DNA from 2 places in the Spirillospora sp. NPDC046719 genome. Region 2 is predicted to be linked to the other one. Evidence: predicted binding sites of a transcription regulator. Region 2 holds the regulator's gene; the other holds the start of a gene.

Region 1 (5,854 bases), on a different contig from region 2:
TGTGGTCCATCGGCGGGCGCCGCGCCAGCTCGCCCAGCACCCGGTGCATCTCGGCGATCTCCAGCGTGGCCGGGAGCCGCGCGATGCGCTCGCCCACGCCGTCGATCCGGCCGTCGATGCTCTCGAACCGGCCGTCCAGACCCTCCAGCTTGCCCGACACGCCCTCGAGGCGCCCGTCGACCCCGTCCAGCCGCCCGTCCAGCCCGTCGAGGCGGCCGCCGACGCCCTCGACCCGGCCGTTGACCGCCTCGAGACCCTGCTCCATCCGCTCGGCCATCTCCCCGAGCGACTGGTCGACCCGTGCCGTGACGCCGGTGATCGAGTGCTCCAGCCGCTCGGACCGGTGCCCGAGCTCGGCCAGCGACTTGTCCAGCCGGTTGAAGCGGACGGACGCGGCCTCCATGCTGCCCTGGAGCTTGTCCAGCCGCTTGGTCATCTCCTCCATGCGCTGCGACGCCTGCTGGGTGGCGTCGGTGATGTGCTGCGCGGAGTCGAGGACGGCCTGGATGCGGGTCAGCCCCTCGTCGACGTTCTCGGCGACGACGCCGACGTCGGCCCACAGCGCGGGGAGCTCGGCGACCGGCTTGACCCGCTCGCCGAGGCCGTCGATGTGCTCGGCCAGCCCCTCGGCCCATTCGGGGGGCTTGCCGACCAGCTCGTCGACCTGGCCCCGCACGCTGTCGAGCTGCCCGGTCAGCCCGCTGAGCTCGCGCTCGCGGACCTCGCGGAGCAGCCACTCCATACCCTCCAGCCGCTGGCGGATCTCGTCCAGGACCTGACCCTGTGAGCGCTGTTCATAGACGTGGTCCTGCGCCGCACGGGCGAGCAACTCCCGCATCCGATCCGAGACCGGTTGACCCCCCGTCTGCAGGAAGTTGTGATTCGTTTCCACCCGATGCTCCTTCGTGTGCCGGACGCGTCGAAATGGCGCACGGCAATGAATCGTGAAGTCGCCACTGTAGTGCGTGTGAAGCGCCGCTATAACGGGTAGCAGGGAACGTCGCGGGTTCTGCGGAATGCGCCTGTTATCCCGATGGTGTGAATTGACGTTGACCACCGTCCATAAGGTGATTTCCGCGGTTTGAGGGCTTCGGGGTGATTGTGGCGGTCGGTTCCGTCACCGCGCCGGCGCCCGGACGCCGCCGGAGCGCCTGCGGCGGGGGCTCTGTCCGTACATCTCGTCCAACATCGGCAGTTCCCGAGCCGCCCGTCCGGCCGGGCGCCCCGGCGCGGGGACGTCCGGCCGGGCGCCTCGACGCCCGGCCCGCGGCCATTTCAGGCCGGCATTCGTGGGAGCCCGGAACCCGATCGCTGAACCTGCCTTGGTGTTTTGCCGTCCCTGGATGTGGCCGTGCCGTTTCGCCTGCCGCCGCACCCACCTTGCCAGGCGCCCGGAATCCCTGGTGAACGCAATACAGAAAAGCGCCGATGATTTGCACGGGCATGGTGCGTCCCACGGACGTCCTTGGCGTTGCGGTGCCGTGCGGAGATCTTTGGACCGTTTAGCGGGCGCGGCCCGCCCTGGGCGGGTCGGCGTCCGCCGTCCCGGGCCGCGCGACGGGCCGGGCGAGCAGCGCGACCGGGTCCCGGCCGACCCGCGTCACCACCACCGTGGTCTCGGTGGCGCCGTACCCGGGCCGCCGCCCGCCGAAGCCGAGGTCCCGGCGGAGCCGGTCCACGTCGACCGCCGACCCCCGCTTCTTGACCGTCAGCACGCCGGTCCCGAGGCGCCGCAGCTCGGCCTTGAGGCGCTTCACCGAGAACGGCAGCACGCCGTCGATCTCGTACGCGGACGCGAACGGCGTCGGGCGCAGCTCGTCGGACGTGACGTAGGCGATGTGCGGGTCCGCGAGCCCGCCGCCGACCAGGTCCGCGACCTCGGCGACGAGATGCGCCCGGATGACGGCCCCGTCCGGCTCGTAGAGGTAGCGGCCCCAGGGGCGGACGTCCGGATCGCCGAGCCCGGCCGGGACCAGCGTGGCCGCCTCCCCGCCGGACGGGTCGCCCGAAGGGGCGCCCGAGGGGGAGCCCGAGGGCAGGAGTGTGGCGCGGCGTCCCACGTCCCCGGCGAGGCCGCCCAGCCACAGGGCGGCCTCCTTCACGTCCCCGCCGACCGACACCCACTCCGCCTCCGCGCCGTCCGGCACGGCCTCGTGCGGGATGCCGGGCGCGACCTTGACGCACGCGGCCGGCGCCCGTCCGGCGAGGCCGAGGACGGCGTCGAGCGGCGGCTCGTAGGAGCGCGGGTCGAAGACGCGGCCCCGTGCCGTCCGGCGGCCGGGGTCGGCGAACACGGCCGCGTACCCGTCCGGGTCCTCGTCCAAGGCGTCGCCTACGCGCACGCGCACGAGGCCGTCCAAGCCGAACGCCGTCACGTTGGCGCCGGCCACCTCGGCCGTCAGCGGATCGCGTTCAACGCCGTCGCCCGTCAGACCCACTCGGGAACGCGCCATAAGGTCGGCACCGATGCCGCACCCCAGTTCCAGTACGCGCGCGCCTGCGGGCAGTCCCGAGGCGAAGCGTCGCGCGCGATGCGCCGCCACGCTCGCACGCGTGGACTGCTCCAGGCCCGCCTGGGTGAAGTACATGCGGCCCGCGTCGGAACCGAACTTCGCCTCGGCGCGCCGCCGGAGCCGCACCTGCGTCAGCGCCGCCGCCACGAGGTCCGCCCCGTGCCGCTCGCGCAGCCGCGACGCCGTGCCGAGCAACCCGGCCTCCGAGATGTCTGCTTCGCCCGCCTCTGCCAGAAGTGCCTGGCCGGCGGGGGTGAGCAGCTCCCGGAACGACGCGATGTCCATGCCTGGACCGTACCGAGCGCGGCGCCCGGGTGATCCGCGGGTGAACGCGCCGGAACGCCGCGGGCCGTGCCTCCGTGTCCGTGTTGACGGGCCAACGGGCACGGCATAGTCTCACTGACTGGCACTCTCAATGCGAGAGTGCCAACACAGCGACAAGGTCGGTCTGGCACCCGCGACGACAGGCCGGTCCAGGGTCGCCTCTCTGTCACATGTGCCGGCGGCCTGCCATGGCCGCCGAGGACCAATCGAAGGGGAGGTCAGATCGTGACGACCGCCACCAAGGTTGTTCTCAAGCCGCTCGAGGACCGCATCGTCGTCCAGCCGCTTGAGGCCGAGACCACCACCGCCTCCGGCCTGGTGATCCCGGACACCGCCAAGGAGAAGCCGCAGGAGGGCACCGTCCTGGCCGTCGGCCCGGGCCGCGTCGACGACAAGGGCGAGCGCGTCCCGGTCGACGTCAAGGTCGGCGAGGTCGTGCTCTACAGCAAGTACGGCGGCACCGAGGTCAAGTACAACGGCGAGGACTACCTCGTCCTCTCGGCCCGCGACGTGCTCGCGGTCATCGAGAAGTAATCACCGAGACGTGATGCGCCCGCCCCGGCCCGCGCCGCCCACCGGCGGGGCGGCCGGGGCGGATCGCGTGACATAGGAGTTAACCCCATGGCGAAGATCCTGGAGTTCGAGGAGGACGCTCGCCGGGCTCTTGAGCGCGGCGTCAACGCTCTCGCGGACGCCGTCAAGGTGACGATCGGCCCGCGCGGCCGCAACGTCGTCATCGACAAGAAGTTCGGCGCGCCGACCATCACCAACGACGGCGTCACCATCGCCCGCGAGGTGGAGCTGGAGGACCCCTACGAGAACCTCGGGGCCCAGCTCGCCAAGGAAGTGGCGACCAAGACCAACGACATCGCGGGCGACGGCACCACCACGGCGACCGTCCTCGCCCAGGCCCTCGTCCGCGAGGGCATCCGCAACGTGGCCGCCGGCGCCTCGCCGCTCGGCCTCAAGCGCGGTATCGACGCGGCCGCCCAGCACGTGTCCGACCAGCTCCTGAAGTCGGCCCGCGAGGTCGACGAGAAGGGCGAGATCGCGCACGTCGCCACCATCTCCGCCCAGGACGCGCAGATCGGCGAGCTGATCGCCGAGGCGTTCGACAAGGTCGGCAAGGACGGCGTCATCACCGTCGAGGAGGCCCACACCATGGGCCTCGAGCTGGAGTTCACCGAGGGCCTCCAGTTCGACAAGGGCTACCTGTCGCCGCACATGGTCACCGACCCCGAGCGCATGGAGGCCGTCCTGGAGGACGCCTACGTGCTCATCGTGGACGGCAAGATCTCCAACGTGCAGGAGTTCCTGCCGCTGGCGGAGAAGGTCGCCCAGACCAAGAAGCCGCTGCTGGTCGTGGCCGAGGACGTCGAGGGCGAGGCCCTGGCGCTGCTCGTCGCCAACAAGATCCGCGGCACCTTCACCTCCGTCGCCGTCAAGGCGCCGGGCTTCGGCGACCGCCGCAAGGCGATGCTGGGCGACATGGCCACCCTCACCGGCGGCCAGGTCGTCAGCGAGGCCATCGGCCTCAAGCTCGACTCGATCGGGCTCGAGGACCTCGGCCGCGCCCGCCGCATCACCGTCACCAAGGACGCCACCACCATCGTCGACGGTGAGGGCTCCGCGGACGAGATCACCGCGCGGGTCAACCAGATCAAGGTCGAGATCGAGAACTCCGACTCCGACTGGGACCGCGAGAAGCTGCAGGAGCGCCTGGCCAAGCTGGCCGGCGGGGTCTGCGTGCTGCGCGTCGGCGCCGCCACCGAGGTGGAGCTGAAGGAGAAGAAGCACCGCCTGGAGGACGCCATCTCGGCGACCCGCGCGGCGATCGAGGAGGGCATCGTGTCCGGCGGCGGCAGCGCGCTGGTGCACGTGGCCAAGGAGGGCTTCGACGCCCTCGGCCTGTCCGGCGACGAGGCCACCGGCGCGGACGCGGTGCGCCGCGCGCTGGTCGAGCCGCTGCGCTGGATCTCCGAGAACGCCGGCCAGGAGGGCTACGTCGTCGTCTCCAAGGTGCAGGAGCTGCAGCCGGGCCACGGCTACAACGCCGCCACCGGCGAGTACGGCGACCTGATCGCCCAGGGCGTCATCGACCCGGTCAAGGTGACCCGTTCGGCCGTCACCAACGCCGCGTCGATCGCGGGCATGCTGCTCACCACCGAGGCGCTCGTCGTGGACAAGCCCGAGGAGGAGGAGCCGGCGGCCGGCGGCCACGGGCACGGCCACGGCCACGGTCACTGATCGTCCGTTCTCGGCGGGCGTGCGGCTCGCCCGCCGCGGAGATCACCGAGGCCCCCGTCCGTCACCGGGCGGGGGCCTTCGCCGTTCCTCCGCCGCCGTTCCTCCCCCGCCGTTCCTTCCCTCCCGCCGCCGTTCTGTCCGCGCGGTGAGGAACACATCTCTCTCCGCATGGGGGAGGGCCGCGCCGCCACTCTGGGCACTGGAGTGACAGCAATGCGTGGTATTTCCGGGCTCGTCCCCGCACTGTGACCATTCCGTTGCCGACGACAGTGGCGACACGCCCGGCGGTGCTGGGCATCATGCTTGACGTGACCGAGGGAAGCTACGCCGGGACCATGACCGCGCGCGCTGTCGAACCCTCGGGGGGACCGGCCCCTCCGCCGCGCCACGACACCGGCCGCCGCATGCGCGTGCTCCGCGCGGCGAACGAGGGCGACGGCGACCTCCGGGAACTCGCCAACCTCGCCGTGCAGGGCGATCCGGGCGCCATCGAGGTGCTCATCGGCGAGGTCCGCCCGATGATCGTGCGCTACTGCCGCGCGCGTCTCGGCCGGGTCTCCGGGCAGTACCACATCGCCGACGACGTGGCCCAGGAGGTCTGCATCGCGGTGCTGTCGGCGCTGCCCCGCTACCGCGACATGGGGCGCCCGTTCGCGTCCTTCGTCTTCGGCATCGCCTCGCACAAGATCGCCGACGCGCTGCGCAGCGCGGTCCGCGCGGCCGTGCCCACCGAGGACCTGCCCGACGGCCCGGACGACCGTCCGGGACCC
Region 2 (5,854 bases):
TTCGGCAGCGCCTGGACGACCACGAGGCGCGGCGCGGGCGCCGGGTCCGTGCGGCGGGACAGCACGTCCAGGGTCAGCGACGCCCGGTCGGCCGCCGCGACCACGCACTCGGCGAGCAGCCCGGCGCCGTCGGTCAGGTCGACCCGTTCACCGGGACGCAGCCGCCGCACGGTCGCGGCGTGCCGCCCCTCGGCGCCGTCCAGGACGACCCGGTCGGCGCGCAGCCGCGCCGGGTCGGCGAGGAACACCGGCGGACTCATCGCCCTCCCCCCGGGCCGCCGGCGGCGGGCCCGCCCGGAGCCGGCGGCGTGCCGTCGCGGCCCTCGCGGTAGCCCGCCACGGTGGCTCTTCAGTGCTGGTTGAAAACGTCCCTGAGGCGGGAGAACATGCCGCGCTGCCCCGGCGCGAACTTGCCGGGCGGGCGCTCCTCGCCGCGCAGCGCGGCGAGCCGGCGCAGCAGCTCCTCCTGCTCCTCGTCGAGCTTGCCGGGCGTCTCCACGTTCACGTGGATCATCAGGTCGCCGCGGCCGCTCTCGTTGAGGTGCCGCACGCCCCGGTTGTAGAGCGTGATCACCTGCCCGGACTGCGTGCCGGGCTTGATGTCGACCTCCTCGGCGGCGTCCAGCGTCTCGATCGTGACGCTGGTGCCGAGCGCGGCGGCGGTCATCGGGATCTCGACCGTGCAGTGCAGGTCGTCGCCCTCCCGCTCGAAGATCGGGTGCGGCTTCTCGGCGATCTCCAGGAACAGGTCGCCGGGCGGGCCGCCGCCGGGGCCGACCTCGCCCTCGCCGGCGAGCTGGATGTGGATGCCGTTCTCCACGCCCGCCGGGATCTTGACCTTGACGGTGCGCCGGGTGCGGACCCGGCCGTCGCCGGAGCACTCGGTGCACGGGTGCCGGATCACCGAGCCGAACCCGCCGCAGGCGGGGCACGGCCGGGCCGTCATGACCTGCCCGAGGAAGGAGCGCTGCACCTGCTGGACCTCGCCGCGGCCGTGGCAGGTCTCGCAGGTCTCCGGGTGGGTGCCGGGCGCGCAGCCCGTCCCCTCGCAGGTCGTGCAGGCGACCGCGGTGTCGATGGACAGCTCGCGGGTCGTGCCGAAGGCGGTCTCCGCCAGGTCCAGCTCGACGCGCAGCGTCGCGTTGCGGCCCCGGCGCGCGCGCGAACGGGGACCGCGGGAGGTCGCGGTGCCGAAGAACGCGTCCATGATGTCGCTGAACGGGAACCCGGCGCCGCCGAAGCCCCCGGCGCCCGCGCCCGCGCCGCCGCCCGGCGCGAACGGATCAGCGCCGAGGTCGTACATCTCGCGCTTCTTCGGGTCGGAGAGCACCTCGTAGGCCTGGGTGATCTCCTTGAACTTCTCCTGCGTCTCCGGGTCCGGGTTGACGTCCGGGTGCAGCTCGCGCGCGAGCCGCCGGTACGCCTTCTTGACCTCGTCGGCGCTGGCGTCCCGGCGGACGCCGAGGGTCGCGTAGTAGTCGTTGGCCACTTACGACCCCGCCAGGATCTGTCCCACGTAGCGTGCCACTGCCCGTACCGCTCCCATCGTGCCGGGGTAATCCATGCGTGTCGGCCCGAGCACACCCAGCCGGGCCAGCGTGAGGTCGCCGACGCCGTAGTCGGCTGCGACGACCGAGGTCGAACGGAGCCCCTCATCGGGGTTCTCGGTGCCGATCCGCACCGTAAGAGTAGAGGAGTCGCCGGTCTCGCCGAGCAGCCGCATGAGGACCACCTGCTCCTCCAGCGCCACCAGCACCTCCCGCAGGCTCTGCGAGAAGTCGACGGCGGCCAGGTTCGCCGCGCCGGCGAAGACGATCTTCTCCTCGTGGTTCTCGACGAGGGTCTCCAGCAGGACGGACAGGACCGCGGCCGCCACCGGCCGCTCGTCCGGGCCCACCTTGTCCGGCAGGTCCGCCACGGCGGACGGCACGTCGCCGAAACCCAGCCCGTCCAGGCACGTATTGAGCAACGCCCGCAGGTGCCCCACGGATTCCTCGGAGATCTTCCCCGTCTCGATGACGCGCTGCTCGACCCGCCCGGTATTGGTGATCAGCACCAGCAGCAGCCGGCCCTCGGCGACCGGGACCAGCTCCACGTGCCGCACCGACGAGCGGGTCAGCGACGGGTACTGCACGACCGCGACCTGCCGGGTCAGCTGCGCGAGCAGCCGGACCGTGCGGCCGACGATGTCGTCGAGGTCGTAGGCCCCGGACAGGAACGTCTCGATCGCGCGGCGCTCCGCGACCGACAGCGGCTTGATCGTGGACAGCCGGTCGACGAACAGCCGGTATCCCTTGTCGGTGGGGACCCGCCCCGCGCTGGTGTGCGGCTGGGCGATGTACCCCTGCTCCTCCAGCACCGCCATGTCGTTGCGAATCGTCGCGGAAGAGACGCCGAGGTTGTGCCGGTCCACCAGGGCCTTGGAGCCCACCGGCTCGTTCGTGGAGACATAGTCCTCGACTATGGCGCGCAGCACCGCGAGTTTCCGGTCGTCCAGCACCCGGTCACCTCCTTCTGCACCTTCCACAGGTCCTCACGTCCAGATATACCGCCGACGGGGCCTTGCTGGCACTCCGTAGTTCCGAGTGCCAAGTGTACGGCCCGGAGGGGACGTTCCGGGGGCCGCGGCCCGCCGCCGGGCCGCGCGCGGCTGCGTGATCTTATCCCGGCCGTTAGTGTGCGGAACCGTGCGGAGCAAGAACTACGGAGACGACGTGCTCGCCGGCGACTGGCGCCGCCCCCGCAAGGGGCGGATCCCCGAGGTGCCGGCCGAGCCGGGCCTGGTCGCCGAGGATCCCGACAGCGGCTTCTGCGGCGCCGTCGTCGGCTGCGACAAGTTCGGCGTCACGCTGGAGGACCGGTTCGGCAAGCGCCGGGTGTTCCCGCTCACCAAGGCCGGATTCCTGATCGACGGCAAGCCGGTCACCCTCGTCCGGCCCGCCGCGGCGCCCGCCGCCCCGGCCCGCTCGGCGTCCGGGTCGATCGCGGTCCAGGGGCTGCGCGCCCGCGTCGCCAAGGAGAGCCGCATCTACGTGGAGGGCGTCCACGACGCCGAGCTCGTCGAGAAGATCTGGGGGCACGACCTGCGCGTCGAGGGCGTCGTCGTCGAGTACCTCGAAGGCGTGGACGACCTGCCCGCGATCGTCGAGGAGTTCGCGCCGGACGAGGGCCGCCGCCTCGGCGTGCTGGTCGACCACCTCGTGGAGGGCTCCAAGGAGAGCCGGATCGCCGCGCGGGTGTCGTCCCCGCACGTCCTCGTGACCGGCCACCCGTTCATCGACATCTGGGAGGCCGTCAAGCCCGCCGCCGTCGGCATCCCCGCCTGGCCCCGCGTCCCCCGCGGCGTCCCGTGGAAGGAGGGCGTCGTCGAGGCGCTCGGCTGGGACTGCGAGACGGGCGCGGCCTGGAAACGCATCCTCGGCTCCGTCACCACCTACACCGACCTCGAACCGGCCCTCCTCGGCCGCGTCGAGGAGCTCATCGACTTCGTGAGTTGCTAGCCCAGGGGGCGACCCCCTGGAACCCCCGTCACGGTTGACAGGCTGTTTCCCGCTCCGCTGGCGCTCCGCGCGAAACAGCCTGTCAACCGTCGGGCATGCCCGCTGCGCTCGCTGCACTCGCTCCGCGTGCCTACCCGTGCCGGGGCTGGGGTTCGAACTGCCGGGGCTGGGGTTCAAACTCTCGGGCGTGGGTTCGAACTGCTCGGGCTGAGGTTCGAACTCTCGGGCGTGGGTTCGAACTGTCGGGGTGGGGTTCGAGCCGGGGACGCCGCTCCGTTTTGCTCGGCCGTGTGCGGGGCCACGGTTCTGGTCGGGGCGGGTGGGTCAGGTCAGGTCGCGGGTTACGGCGTCGGCCAGGAGGCGGCCTCGGCGGGTGAGGACGGCGCGGCCGCGCTCGTACGGGGCCGGGTCGACGAGGCCGTCGGCGATGGCGCGGCGGACGGCGGCGTCGTCGAGGAGATCGGCGGGGCAGCCGTCCGCGAGGCGGAGTTCGAGCATGATCCGCTCGATGCGGCGGTCGTCGGCGTTGAGGATCTCGCGCGCGTACGCGGGCGTGGTGCCCTCGGCGAGGCGGGCGGCGTATGCGGCGGGGTGCTTGACGTTCCACCAGCGGGTGCCGCCGACGTGGCTGTGGGCGCCGGGGCCGACGCCCCACCAGTCCGCGCCCGTCCAGTACAGGAGGTTGTGGCGGCAGGCGGCCTCCGGGGACGAGGCCCAGTTCGAGATCTCGTACCAGTGCAGGCCGTGCGCGCGCAGAAGGTCGTCGGCGATCAGGTAGCGGTCGGCCATGGCGTCGTCGTCGGGGGCGGTGAGCTCGCCGCGCCGCACCTGCGCCGCCAGGCGGGTGCCCTCCTCGACGATGAGCGCGTACGCGGACACGTGGTCGGGTTCGCAGGCGAGGGCGGCCTCCAGGGACGCGCGCCAGTCGTCGTCGGTCTCCCCCGGCGTCCCGTAGATGAGGTCGAGGTTGATGTGCTCGAAGCCCGCCTTGCGCGTCCACTCGACGACCTGGGGGACGCGGCCCGGCGTGTGGGTCCGCTCCAGGACGGCCAGGACGTGCTCGCGCGCGCTCTGCATGCCGTAGGAGACGCGCGTGAAGCCGACCTCGCGGAGCTTCGCCACGTAGGACTCGTCCACCGACTCGGGGTTGGCCTCGGTGGTCACCTCGGCGCCCGGAGCGAGGCCGAACTCGGCGTCGATGGCCGCCAGGACGCGTCCGAGATCGTCGGGCGCGAGGAGGGTCGGGGTGCCGCCGCCCACGAAGACCGTCTGGACCGGGAGGTCCGCGTCGCCGAGCACCCTGCGGGCCATGCGGACCTCGGCGACGGCGGTGTCGGCGTAGGAGTCGCGGCTCGCGCCCGGTCCGAGCTCGGTGGCCGTGTAGGTGTTGAAGTCGCAGTACCCGCACCGGGTCACGCAGAAGGGCACGTGCACGTAGAACGCGAACGGCCGCGTGCCCAGGCCCTCCAGCGCGCTGCCGGGCAGCGCGCCGTCGGCGGGTACGGGATCACCGTCGGGCAGCGTAGAGGGCACCCCTACAGTCTGCCGCCCGCGGCGGGATGGTCAGGCCTGGTCGAGCTTGCGGCGGAGCCAGGCGGGGATGTGCGCGTCGGTGCGGGGGAAGCGGTCGAGGTCCAGCGCGTAGGCGGACGGCGTCAGCGGCGGCGTGAACTCGGGCTCGCCGTCGTAGTCGAACTCGGCGCTGAACCGGCCCGAGCGCTCGATCTCCAGCCGGGCGGTGAACCACGCGCCCTTGCCGCGCCGGTACATCACGCGGCGCAGCTCGTCCATCTTGCCGACGGCCTGGCCGGGCGGCGTGGCCTTGCGGCGCTCGCCGGCGGCGTCCTCCACCTCGAAGGACGCGCTGTCGATGCCGACGGTGGCACGGAACTCGAAGCCGAGCCGCTCCCAGCCCAGGGGCGCGGCCGAGCGCAGCGCGCGCACGGCGCCGTTCACGGTCTCGCGCTCCTCCGGGGAACGCAGGACCTGCTCGGAGTGGGTCACGCTCGAACCTCCGGTACCGTCGACGCACTGCCCCCGACGGTACCGACATCCGGGCCCGGATCGAGGAGCGCCGGCCGTGTCGCGGCGAAACCGCCGGCCGCGATCGCCGCCCGGGCGGGACGATCTTGGTCGAGCCGGGCGGAACGCGGGCGGCACGGGCCGCAATGATGCGTGCCGCCCCTCTTGGGCGGATAGGGTCGTCCGAATGCGGAACGAGGGGCCGGTGGACTGGGGGCGTGTGCCCGCGCGCGTGCTGCTGCGCGGCGGTCCCGGCGGATGGCACTACGTCGTCGTGGACGACAAGGGCGCGGAGCGGCGCACCGAGTTCGACGGCCCCGGCACCCTCTGGC

The links. The regulator HrcA, encoded in region 2, represses chaperone genes, less so after heat shock. The targets are predictions, from matches to a motif close to TTGGCACTCTCNNNNNGAGAGTGCCAA.
Positions count from the first base shown of each region.
Region 1: groES (co-chaperone GroES) is a predicted target of HrcA. The motif match lies at 2,917-2,943, and genes of this name have one in related genera.

Region 1 is NZ_JBEYYT010000200.1:10,110-15,963, forward strand. It holds gene ABZ914_RS29195 (apolipoprotein A1/A4/E domain-containing protein) at 1-892, opposite strand, end outside; gene ABZ914_RS29200 (class I SAM-dependent methyltransferase) at 1,503-2,798, opposite strand; gene groES (co-chaperone GroES) at 3,063-3,371, shown strand; gene groL (chaperonin GroEL) at 3,459-5,084, shown strand; gene ABZ914_RS29215 (sigma-70 family RNA polymerase sigma factor) at 5,489-5,854, shown strand, end outside.
Region 2 is NZ_JBEYYT010000026.1:40,304-46,157, reverse strand. It holds gene ABZ914_RS07515 (16S rRNA (uracil(1498)-N(3))-methyltransferase) at 1-260, opposite strand, end outside; gene dnaJ (molecular chaperone DnaJ) at 350-1,489, opposite strand; gene hrcA (heat-inducible transcriptional repressor HrcA) at 1,490-2,500, opposite strand; gene ABZ914_RS07500 (DUF3097 domain-containing protein) at 2,688-3,500, shown strand; gene hemW (radical SAM family heme chaperone HemW) at 3,825-5,033, opposite strand; gene ABZ914_RS07490 (antitoxin YezG family protein) at 5,064-5,504, opposite strand; gene ABZ914_RS07485 (hypothetical protein) at 5,710-5,854, shown strand, end outside.